Regions from separate parts of the Lottiidibacillus patelloidae genome, predicted to be linked through region 1. Evidence: riboswitches for the same ligand, from Rfam matches in the RefSeq annotation. Region 1 holds a riboswitch; each other region holds the start of a gene.
What was found. A riboswitch is a leader RNA that binds a small molecule or an ion and turns the genes downstream of it on or off. The one in region 1 is predicted to bind cyclic di-GMP.
Positions count from the first base shown of each region.

Region 2: linked by a shared signal. The riboswitch ahead of CIB95_RS10545 (HD-GYP domain-containing protein) and the one ahead of CIB95_RS05785 (type II secretion system protein) in region 1 are both predicted to bind cyclic di-GMP.
Region 3: linked by a shared signal. The riboswitch ahead of CIB95_RS10555 (hypothetical protein) and the one ahead of CIB95_RS05785 (type II secretion system protein) in region 1 are both predicted to bind cyclic di-GMP.

Region 1 is NZ_NPIA01000002.1:337,488-341,568, reverse strand. Features, by position in the region: gene CIB95_RS05800 (GspE/PulE family protein) at 1-8, shown strand, start outside; gene CIB95_RS05795 (type IV pilus twitching motility protein PilT) at 17-1,057, shown strand; gene CIB95_RS05790 (type II secretion system F family protein) at 1,058-2,266, shown strand; cyclic di-GMP riboswitch class II at 2,369-2,452, shown strand; gene CIB95_RS05785 (type II secretion system protein) at 2,470-3,081, shown strand; gene CIB95_RS05780 (prepilin peptidase) at 3,158-3,922, shown strand; gene pilM (type IV pilus biogenesis protein PilM) at 3,935-4,081, shown strand, end outside.
Region 2 is NZ_NPIA01000005.1:105,409-109,489, reverse strand. Features, by position in the region: gene CIB95_RS10550 (class I SAM-dependent rRNA methyltransferase) at 1-98, opposite strand, end outside; gene CIB95_RS10545 (HD-GYP domain-containing protein) at 227-823, opposite strand; cyclic di-GMP riboswitch class II at 840-924, opposite strand; cyclic di-GMP riboswitch class II at 957-1,041, opposite strand; gene CIB95_RS10540 (nucleotide sugar dehydrogenase) at 1,388-2,662, shown strand; gene CIB95_RS10535 (WecB/TagA/CpsF family glycosyltransferase) at 2,693-3,403, shown strand; gene CIB95_RS10530 (GNAT family N-acetyltransferase) at 3,459-4,081, opposite strand, start outside.
Region 3 is NZ_NPIA01000005.1:109,734-113,814, reverse strand. Features, by position in the region: gene CIB95_RS10570 (LTA synthase family protein) at 1-776, shown strand, start outside; gene CIB95_RS10565 (GNAT family N-acetyltransferase) at 828-1,367, opposite strand; gene CIB95_RS10560 (HD-GYP domain-containing protein) at 1,447-2,370, opposite strand; gene CIB95_RS10555 (hypothetical protein) at 2,474-2,890, opposite strand; cyclic di-GMP riboswitch class I at 2,920-3,008, opposite strand; gene CIB95_RS10550 (class I SAM-dependent rRNA methyltransferase) at 3,230-4,081, opposite strand, start outside.

The DNA.
Region 1 (4,081 bases):
GTGAGTAGGTGAAAAGGTGAAAGAGAAAATAGATCATATTCTAAGAGCATCAAATCAACTTAAAGCATCCGATATTCACATTACTGTCGGTGTTCCACCAATTTTTCGTATTAGTGGTGATTTAAAAGGATTTGGAAAAGATATTGTAACGAAAGAACAAACCGCACAAATGGCAAAGTCAATTATGTCAGAAGAAAAATGGGAAGAGTTCCAAGAAAAAGGGGAAATAGACTTCTCATATAGTATTCCTGGCTTTTCCCGCTTTCGAGTAAATGCCTTTAACCAACGTGGTAGTGTTGGTATTTCAATTCGAATGATTCCAACGAAAATTCCGAATATTGATGACTTAAACATGCCACAAGTCGTGAAAGATATGACAAAGAAACCACAAGGACTTATTCTTGTAACAGGTCCAACAGGTAGTGGAAAATCAACAACATTGGCTTCAATGATTAATTATATTAACCAAACGATGTCTAAACATATCATTACACTGGAAGATCCAATTGAATTTGTTCACAATCACGGTAAGAGCATTATTAATCAACGAGAAGTTGGGGCAGATACACAAAGTTTTAATAACGCATTACGTGCCGCATTAAGACAAGATCCTGATGTCATTCTCGTCGGAGAAATGCGTGATTTAGATACAATTTCAATTGCAATAACTGCAGCGGAAACAGGTCACTTAGTCTTTGGTACGTTACATACGCAAAATGCGCCATCTACCGTTGACCGAATTATTGATGTATTCCCATCAAGTCAACAAGAACAAGTCCGTGTCCAATTGGCATCAGTTCTAGTTGGAGTCATTTCACAACGACTTTTCCCAACAGTGGACAAAACTGGACGAAGAGCTGCAACGGAAATTTTAGTTAATAATTCCGCAGTAGCTAACTTAATTCGAAATGAGAAAATTCACCAAATCGTAAACGTCATGCAAACGTCAAAAGCGACGGGCATGCATACGCTTGATATGGATATACAACGTTTAATAGATACTGGACAAGTTGCCGCTGAAATAGCTGAGCCGTTTTTATCTGAGGGGGCAAAGTAGATGCCGCACTTTAAATATGAAGGCCGTGATATAAAAGGCGGCAAAAAATCTGGTAAATTAGAAAGTGACTCGAAAAGAGAGGCACTAGTTAGCTTAAAGGAAAAAGGAATTCGCGTACTTAAAATTGAAGAAGTAGAGCTTAATTGGTGGGAAAAAGATATATATATTGGAAACCCGGTCAAGATGCAAGATTTTGTAGTTTTTTTAAGGCAGTTTGCCACGCTTCTAAAAGCAGGTGTTACGGTCGTTAAATCTACAAACATTCTTGCACACCAATCTACGAGTAAACCGTTTCGTAAAGCTCTATTTGCCATTGAAGAAGATTTACGTACAGGAATTTCTTTTTCCGAAGCTTGCGGAAAACATAGTAAAATCTTCCCGTCATTATTTACGAACATGGTTAAAGTGGGAGAAGCTGGTGGTAACTTAGATGATACACTGGAAAACTTGGCAGACTATTACGAAAAACAAGAATCAACCCGTGCAAAAGTAAAAACTGCACTCGTTTACCCAGCGTCTATCGGTATTTTTGCCTCAGGAGTTATCATTTTCTTACTTGTTTCCGTCGTACCGACATTTGTTGGCATGTTTTCTGACTTCGGAGCTGAACTTCCATTTATCACGCGTTTCGTTATGGGAGCAAGTGAATGGATGCAAAGCTTTTGGTGGTTAATCATCGTTGTCATTATCGCTATCATTATATCTCTCAAATATTTACGTAGTAATAATAAATCAAGATATTATATGGACTTAATTGCTTTAAAAATACCATTATTCGGAACGATATTACAAAAGGCAGCAATTGCTAGATTAACGAGAACTTTAAGCTCATTAGTTGGTAACTCAGTTCCGATCCTACAAGCAATATCCATCGTCGAAAAAATCATTGGCAATGAAATAATGGCTAAAGTTTTACGCGAATCACGCATCTCTTTGGAAGGGGGAAACTCCTTCACAGAACCATTGGAAAAACATTGGGCTTTCCCGAAATTAGTAACGCAAATGATCGCTATTGGTGAGACGTCTGGTGCATTAGATACTATGCTCGGAAAAGTTGCAGACTTTTACGAAACGGAAGTAGAAAACGCAACGGATAAATTAAAAGCTATGATTGAGCCAATTATGATCGTCAGTTTAGCTTTAATCGTTGGTGGAATTGTCCTTGCCATTGTCGTTCCAATGTTCACAATTTTCGACCATGTCGGCTAGGAAATTTGAACTAAATCTATCAAATTGTCGAATTTGGTAAATTATTCTGAAATGTAAAATTTTTGCTAGTTTTTTGTAGAAATATACTATATAATAAGATTAATCATTGGCGGAAGTGATGAAAATCTATCTTTATGTGGGCACTTTGATAGATTGGAACGAGTAGTGCAACCGGCCAATATATAAAAAAGGGGGAAACACAAATGAAGAAATTATTAAACAATGAGAAAGGTTTCACACTAATTGAGTTACTAGCTGTAATCGTAATTCTAGGAATTATCGCTGCAATCGCAGTACCAAGTATTTCAGGAATTATTGATAATACCAAGAAGGATGCTCACTTAGCTAATGCAGAAAGTATGATCGATGCAGCTAAATATGCTGTAGCTTCTGAAAATGATGTCTTACCGACTGGACACTTAGACAAAGTATATTTTTCACTAACTTGGTTGGAGGAAAATGGTTATGTTGAAACTTTAGAAGACCCAGATGGAGGGGTATACGCTAAAGAAGCTTCTGCAGATGTAGTAAATCCAGTAGCTGCAGATGGCACCAAACGCTCTACAAAACCTGCAACGGGTTCATATGTTTTAATTGAAAAAGTAGAAGTTTCTGGTAAGGCACCAAAATATAACTACTATGTGTATCTAAATGGGTCTCAACGCACTTTAATATCTATAGCTGATGCTACTGCTACTGATGATATTTCCACTTTTTATGATGAAGAAACACAAAATGGTCCTGTTTTAGAGTCGAAGTTATCTCGTGACATGATTATTGAAAACCAAACTCCAGCTCCAGTTCCAGCTGGTTAATTAAATTGCAAATATAAAAATATAGAATGAGGATAACCCCCGGGTTATCCTTATTCTATATTAGGAGGTGCATCCAATGGATTTTTTCATAATCTTTTATTCTTTCATCTTAGGTCTTTTAATAGGTTCGTTCCTTAATGTTGTCGGATTACGCGTGCCTTTAGGCAAATCGATCGTTAAACCACGTTCTGCTTGTACGACGTGTAAACGTACATTAACAGCAACTGACTTAATTCCTGTAATTTCTTTTTTGTTTTTTGGAGGAAAATGTAAAACGTGTGGCGAAAAGATAAGTATAATGTATCCTACTGTCGAATTATTGACTGGGTTACTTTATGCCTACGCTGCATATAGCATTGGAATTGAATGGGAGCTTTTAGCTGCATTTCTATTAATATCTTTAGGAATGGTAATTATTGTAACAGATATTTCATATATGCTAATTCCAAATAAAATTTTGTTATTTTTTGCAATAGTTATAATTCCTATTCGTGTATTATCACCTCTTACCCCTTGGTGGGATGCCATTGTTGGGGCAATAGTTGGTTTTGTTCTTCTTTACTTCGTTGCGGTTGTTAGTAAAGGTGGAATGGGCGGAGGAGATGTTAAGCTATTTGCCGTGTTAGGCTTATTTTTAGGTTTAAAGGGTGTTTTATTAACGTTTTTCTTATCGACATTTATCGGCGCGGTTTTCGGCATCATAGGACTAATTTCTGGTAAAATTAAACGTAAACAAGCAATTCCTTTTGGACCATACATAATAGTTGCATCATTAATTGCTTATTTTTTCGGAGAGCAAATGATTATGTGGTACATCGAACAGTTTTTCTCAAAAGGATAGGAAGTGAAAATAGTGGGTTTTGATTTAAGTTTTAAGCCGAAAAGAAAAGTTAACATTGTCATCAAGGACCATGTTATTCGTTATTTAGAGTTAAAAAATAATGGAAAAGAAATAGTAGTAAAAGATTGTAAGGAAAGATATTTGCCAGATGGCGTTATT
Region 2 (4,081 bases), on a different contig from region 1:
TTTACATTACTAATAGCATCTTTTGTTATAAGTGGATACCCACTTTTGTACATTTTTTCATATTTAGGTTTCACTTTTAACGTTACTTCTACTTCCATTCTCGCCATCCTTCATCGTTCTATTGTTTGATTTCATTTTGGCATAAAAAGCAAATAAAATAAAATAATGTAATTAAAATAGTGCAAAGATCTATGTGTCTGAAATAGACTCTCTATCTCTGATATTCTTACTGTACTTGTACAAAGCTTTGAAATTTTGTCACTAACTCTTGATCGTAAAAGTGTTTGCACGCACTTAGTTCTTCTAAGGCTAGCTCGACCGAAATCGCCTTAGCATATGCGCGCTTTGCTGTCATTGCTTCAAAACTATCAACAATTCGTATCATTCTTACATTCATACTAATGTCATAATTTTTGAGCCCTGCAATATAGCCTGATCCATCTATATTTTCATGATGATGCAAAATCATTGAATAATCAACGTCATCAATTTCGAGTTCTTTAACGATCAAGTCACTATATAATGCATGTTTTTTTAATTCTTCCCACTCTAATTCGCTTAGTTTTCCTTGCTTCTGTAAAAGGTTACTATTTATGAATATCTTACCTATATCGTGTATTAGTGCGGAATTTTTTATTATTTTACGTTTTTCAATTTCTATATTTATACTCTTTGCGAAGTCATCTAATATATTTGCCACTCTCACAGAATGGAAGTATGTTGCTTCATCATGCATTCGTAACTTTTCTAGTAAAAAAGGAATTTTATATTCATTTTTTGTTAATGCACTTTCACTTCTTAACTGTTGAAGTAATTCATACAAATTAAGCCCTCCTATTATATAGAAGAGTCGGTTGCGCTACTTACTCAAGATAGCTTAAGCGCCCAAGTATATCGCCATCTGTCATAGTATCTCTTTTAACTAAATTATTAAACTATTTCAAAAAAAAATGACTCTAAAGCAGAGTCGGTTGCGCCACTTACTCAAGATAGCAAGGCGCCCAATTTATGTCGCTATCTGTCAAAGTATCTCTTATAAATTATAATCATCATTTTTTTACCTTTAAATAATATACCACAGAAGCTGCTACTTTTCCTTATGTTTAAAAATATTGTCGAATTTTGCAGAAGGATATTTGTTTAGCCCTACGGAACTAATTTTAGAACTGATAACGAATAGTATTGATTAAATATTAATTGATATTATTTTATTAATTTATAATTTTCTATTACAATCAATTATTAAGTAACTTCTTTTAATGGTATTTTCATTATCATATGCTTATACTATAAGAAGGTATTTTTAGGTTTCATATTTATGATTTTCATTAAACAATCTATTAAATTTTTTATATATCTAATTGATCACTGAAGGGAAGAATTTTTTATGTTTAATAAAGTATGTGTTGTTGGATTAGGATATATCGGATTACCAACTGCAGTAATGTTTGCTAATCATGGAGTTAAAGTACATGGGGTCGATATAAATGAGCGTACTGTTAAGCTTATTAGTAATAAACAACTTCATATTGAAGAAGAAGGATTGCAAGAAAAGTTAATTACAGCAATAGATACTGGCAATTTAACAGTATCGACTACACCAGAAGAGGCTGATGTATTTATAATTGCCGTTCCTTCACCAATACGTGATGATAAATCTGCTAACTTAGAATACGTCCGTTCTGCAACAAAAGCAATCGTTCCGTATGTAAAACCAAATAATCTTATCATTTTAGAATCCACTGTACCGCCAAGAACTGTTGAAGATGTGATGATCCCGGTTCTAGAAGAAACTGGTTATGTCATTGGTGAAGAGCTATTAATTTCTCACTCCCCAGAAAGAGTAATTCCTGGGAAAGTGTTTAAGGAATTAGTTCAAAATGACCGTATTGTTGGTGGAATTAATAAACGTTCTGCTGAAGCTACTAGAGACCTTTATAAAGTTTTTGTTGAAGGTGAAATTCATCTTACTGATGCAACTACTGCAGAAATGGTAAAGGTAATGGAAAACACTTATCGTGATATAAATATAGCTTTTGCCAACGAACTAGCTAAAATTAGCGAGAATGTCGGTGTTAACGTGTGGGAAGCCATTAAATTAGCAAATTATCACCCTCGTGTTAACATTCACTCTCCAGGCCCTGGTGTAGGTGGACATTGTATAGCTGTCGACCCTTGGTTTTTATATGAGTTACAACCAGATTTAGCTAAAATGATACATTTGGCAAGAACAACGAATGATAATATGCCAAAGTTCACAGCTGAGAAAGTTAAACAAACATTAGTTAATAAAGGCATTTCACATGGAAGAGTAGCTGTTTTTGGCCTAGCATTCAAAGGTAATATTGACGATATGAGAGAAAGTCCATCATTACAAGTTCTACAATATTTAGATGAGCAGGGCATTAATTATACAACGTATGACCCTCATATTACTGAAAATCAATTACCTACTCAAACGCAAAACTTACAAGAAGCTGTTTCTCATGCTGATATGATTTTAGTGTTAACGGACCATAATGAATTTAAAAATTTTGAGCCTGCTGAAGTAGCAGAAGCATTGCGCACAAAATTAATACTTGATACAAAAAATTGTTTGGACCATAAGAGATGGGAAGCTGCTGGGTTTGAAGTTTCATTACTTGGTAATGCTAAATCATAATATATAATACGAATTATTAAGGTGAGTGAAATGAAAGAAACTTATTTAGGTGTTAATGTATCAAACTTAACGTATTCTGCCCTAATTGAAGCTATTTTTGCTGATATAAATAAAAAGAAGAAATCAATGATTGTCGCGATCAACCCTGAAAAAGTTATGAAGGCTCAAGACGATCCTGAGCTAAAGAAACTTCTTAATCGTGCAGATTATCAAGTGCCAGATGGGATCGGTGTGGTGCTAGCTTCAAAGCTTAAAGGTGGAAAAATAAAGCAGCGTGTTACAGGAATTGATATGATGTTGAACTTATGTGAGGAAGCGGCGGAAAGAGGAAAGAAAGTTTTCCTTTATGGCGCAAAGCCTGGCATAGCTGAAGAAGCAAAACAAGAACTTATTAGAAAATATCCTAACCTCCAAGTTAGTGGAACTTTAGATGGTTATGAAAAAGATGAAACAAAAATCATTGAAACTATTAACGAGGGAAATCCTGATATTATCTTTGTCGCCCTTGGTAGTCCTCGGCAGGAGTATTGGATATTAGACCATCTTGATAAGATCTCACCTAGTATCTTTCAAGGAGTAGGCGGTTCATTCGATGTTATTTCTGGCAGAATTAACCGTGCTCCAGAAATCTTTATGAAATTTGGTTTAGAATGGCTTTATCGCCTCGTTAAAGAACCGTGGCGCTGGAAAAGACAAATTGTAATACCAAAGTTTCTAATACGTGTATTAATGAAGAAGTAATTCTTTCAGGCAATAGAAAACACCCCTCTTCCTCTTTTGGAAGGGGGGTGTTTCGTTAAAATGAGTCAACGTCCGCTTGGGTCAAATGCCACGTTTGATCAATATTATGTTGCCTAACGACTATAGGCATAGGACTTTTTATATGAAAAAGCTTAGCTCCTTTTAAATCTTTATAAAAATCGCTATTCTTAACTGCCCAACTTATGAGAAATCGGGTGGTAACACGTTTCCTTACTTCTTTTATGATATTTTTAGGTTGATTCCCGACTACATCTATTAAAAACGTTTTATTTCCATTAATGCGAACAACAGCGTATCCTTCACCTTCTACTTCATAGAAGTAATATTTATTAGTCGGATGTTTGACATACCTTTTTCTAAGGAACTCTTCACTTCTTTTAATATGAATAGAATTTAAATCGGTATTATAGGAAGCCAACTTTTCTAAATTTGCTTCCTTTATTGATCGCCAATTAAAATTTTTTCTTACTAAAATTGGGGCTACTAATAATGCAATATTACCTAAATCTGTAGCACCTCCATATTTAATAAATGCCTTTTTGGCAACTTCTGCAGGAAAACCATAAACATTTTTAATGTTACGCATTTCTATTTCCGCTATTAATCTTTTTACAATTCGTTTGTAAATACCTTTTCCTTGATGCTCAGGATGAACCA
Region 3 (4,081 bases), on a different contig from region 1:
ATGATTATAAAGGGATAGGTAATGGACTAAAAGTAAGGAGAGTTTGGCCTGCTTCTGACTTAGAAATGATGGAAGTTTCTGTCGATGAGTATATTCACGAAGAACCATTTCACGCTTATTACATGACAATGAGTGGCCATATGCAATATAATTTCTTCGGAAATAATATGGCAGCAAAAAATAAAGAGCATGTCGATCATTTACCTTTATCTACACAAGCAAAGGCTTATATAGCTACACACGTGGAACTTGACCGGGCGATGGAATTCTTATTAAACTCCCTTGAGGAAGCTGGCGTTGCTGATAATACACTAATCGTTATGAGTGCTGATCATTATCCATATGGATTAGAATTTGAAACTATTAATGAGTTTTTAGGACATAAAGTAGAAAAAAACTTTGAATTATTCCGTAGCCCTTTAATTATCTTTGCAAAAGGAATGCAACCTATGACAATTGACAAGCCTGTATCAAGCCTTGATATTATTCCTACTATTTCAAACTTGTTAGGGTTAGAATACGATTCCAGACTATTAATGGGGAGAGATATCCTCTCTGATTCTGATCCTCTAGTTATATTTAAAAATCGTAGTTGGATTACTGATAAAGGTAGATACAATGGCGATACTGGAAAGTTTACACCAAATGAGGGCATAGATGTTAATGAAGATTATGTTGAATGGATGAACGCTATTGTTGAAAGTAAATTTTTCTATTCACAAAGGATACTTGAAACAGATTATTATCGTAAAGTTTTAGGTGATCTAGAAGACTAAAAAAAGGGGATGCCAATAATATTTGGCATCCCTTTTGTGTTACTAATTTAATTAAAGAACATATTCTAACTGAATATCCAATGGTTCGCGATTATAAATTTCTTCATTTATCTCTTTTGCTAATGTACAACCCATAGCTTTATAAAAACTTTGCGTTTCTATAGAAGGGTGTGCTCCAATATATAATTTCCTTGCACCTAATTTTTTTGCGCTTTCACAACAAAGATAAAACAAGCTTTTACCAACGTTGTACCCACGGTAATTTTTAGAGACATGGATGTATGGCAACTCTACATAATCAAGCGTTTTCCCAAAGTGATTGTTATTAATGTTTGCAAAACCAACTAATTCTTCTTCTCTAAATGCGCCTATAACTGCTCCACCAGTTAGCACGCAATTACGCATTTCTCGAGCGATATTAACTTTTTTTGCATTATCCCAGTCATCAATAAAATAATCCTCTTTTTCATACAAACTGTTTTCTCTATTAGCTAGTACCTTGTTTGTAACTTGATACCGCTTAAACCTTGCTAAGAAATCATCATTTAAGTCTTCTACTTTTAACTTCCTATATGTTATGTTGTTTGGCAATGTAAACAGTCCCTTAACTTCATTTAGACGTAAATATAGTAATATTAATTGAATTAACAAAAAAACCTTAAAAAGAATATTACTTTTCAAGGTTTTTACTAATTAAGCCTTCTTCAATTAAAACTTCTTCAAATATATCAACAATCTCTTCTTCATAATGCGTTCCAATTAAACTCTTTATTACATCAAGCGCATAAGCTGGATCAAACGCTTTTCGGTACGAACGATCTCCTGTCATTGCATCAAATGTATCGCAAACGGCTATAATTTTTGCTTCTAATAATATCTCGTCACCTTTTAACCCGAAAGGATAGCCGCTTCCATTAAGTCTTTCGTGGTGCTGCTCTATTATTGGTACTAGTTCATCGTAGTTTGTCCCTCTGACCATTTCGGCACCATCAGCAGGATGTTTTTTTATTATTTCATATTCTTCTTCCGTTAAACGGCCAGGTTTATTTAATATTTCTGAAGGAACATTAATTTTCCCGATATCATGTAAATAAGATGCAAATATCAAGTTCTCTAATTGCTCTTTGTTTAACTTCATTTTCTTAGCGACTTTTCCTGCATAATTTGCAACTCTATCACTATGTTTTTCAGTGTAACAATCTTTTATTTCTACCTGTTTCACAATTTCCATTAGAGATGATATTTTTTCACTTATATGGACAAAGGTTGGTTCTGTTATTACCCATAGCATAGTAACGTCAGATAATGCTTTAAAATGGATAGGCTCGTCTATCTCTTTAATTGAAAAATACTCTTGTGTACCTAATGTTATTTTCTCATCTTCTGTTTCACATAGAATTTCTCCGGAAAGTAAATAAAAGAACTCAAATACATTTTTATTGTCTGAAGGATACACAAAGAAAAGTCTATCTTTTTCTATTGATTGCGTGAGAACTTCTATTCCGTCTCCGCGGCTTAATAGACTAATTTCGTTTGTATCATACTTAACCCTCTCAATAAAACTACCCTTTTTCCCAACTTTAAATCCTTTCACACGATCACCTCTTTGCAAAGAGAAAAAAAGAGTTCTATTTTAAAGAACTCTTTTCATTTATTAAATAAATATATAGTATATAAAATAATATTGAATACGAGTTTTAGTTTCTACCAATTACAGTAATTGGATCAATTAGCACTTCTCTATCAGCAAAACGTACTAGCTTCCAACTACATTCAGCAAGAACACCTAAATCATACGCTTCTCCGATTGTTTTGGTAGACATTTTAAGTGTTTCGTAGAAAACACCTTCAATAATCTTTGTTAATTCATTTTCGTACTTTGCTGTTAATTCTTCGATTTCGCTTTCATTAGCAGTCTTGATAGCTTCTAAGTATTCTTGTTGTAACTTATCAGCTTTTTCAACACCTTTATTAATTTTGTTATCAATATCTTGGTTTGTCTGATCAATTAATTGCAGTGCTAATTGATAATTAGACACCTCACCTGCAAAAGCTGTGTTACTAGCAGTAAACATAAGTAAAACGGAAAACATTACAACTAAAATCTTTTTCATTTACATTTCCTCCTATACCATCAGTTTTTTTTTGCAACTGGCTGGCATAGTAACAAATGTACTGTAGCCCCTATAGTTTTGCGCCCTTACCCTTTCGAGTAGTTTGCCACTATATATTTATTTGTAATTCTATTATATATAGTAATTTAATGAAAAGCTAGTAAATTTTTGTAATATTTTAATATTTTTTGATATTTTCTAATAATTAGTTATATTTCGACTTCATTCTCACTTATTTTTCATGCTCTTTTGTATTTTTTTTATGCAAATTTCCACAAAAAAATAAGCAAACAAAGAATTGTCTGCTTACCAATTTCCTTAAATCTACTGTCAATTAGTTTATGCTTTTCTAATAAAGACAACTTTTAAATAATTGCCTTCTTTAAATTGCTTCATTGTTTTAAAGTCTTCTGGCAGAGAGTACTCCTCTTCAATTGAGTAATTTAAATGTAGTTCTTTAAAAGCCGCCTTTATAAAACCTTTAAACTTTTTCATATCAAAGGTTGCACAGTTCGTTGAAGCGACAATTACTCCATTCTCCTCTGTAATATCAATTGCTTCTTTTAGTAGATTTTTATAATCTTTTGAAGCACTAAAGGTGAATTTTTTTGAGCGTGCAAAACTAGGTGGATCTAGAATAACTAAATCGAATTTCAATTGTTTTCTACTTGCATATTTAAAGTAACGGAAGACGTCTTCTACAATAATATCTTGTTTTTCATGGTCTATACCGTTCAGTTGAAATTGTTCAATCGTTTTACTTAAACTTCGATTAGCTAAGTCGACACTAGTTGTTTTGGTAGCTCGACCTAATGCTGCAAAAACAGAAAAAGCACCGGTGTATGAAAAGGTATTTAATACTGTCTTTCCTTTTGCATACGTATCTCGAATTTTTTTACGCACTTCTCTTTGGTCAAGAAAAACCCCTACCATTGCCCCTTCATTTAAGTAAATCGCAAAATTTACCCCATTCTCTTTTACAATAAGAGGAAATTCAGCTCTTTCTCCTTCTACGAAGCCATCTTCTTCAATAAATTTCCCACCTGAGTTGAATCGCTTCTTTTGATATATCCCTTGATATTGTCCTAGTTTTGTTAGTGCGGTATATACATACTCTTTATACTTATATATGCCTTCACTGTACCAGTTAACTAAATAAAAGCCATCATAATAATCAATAGTGAAACCACC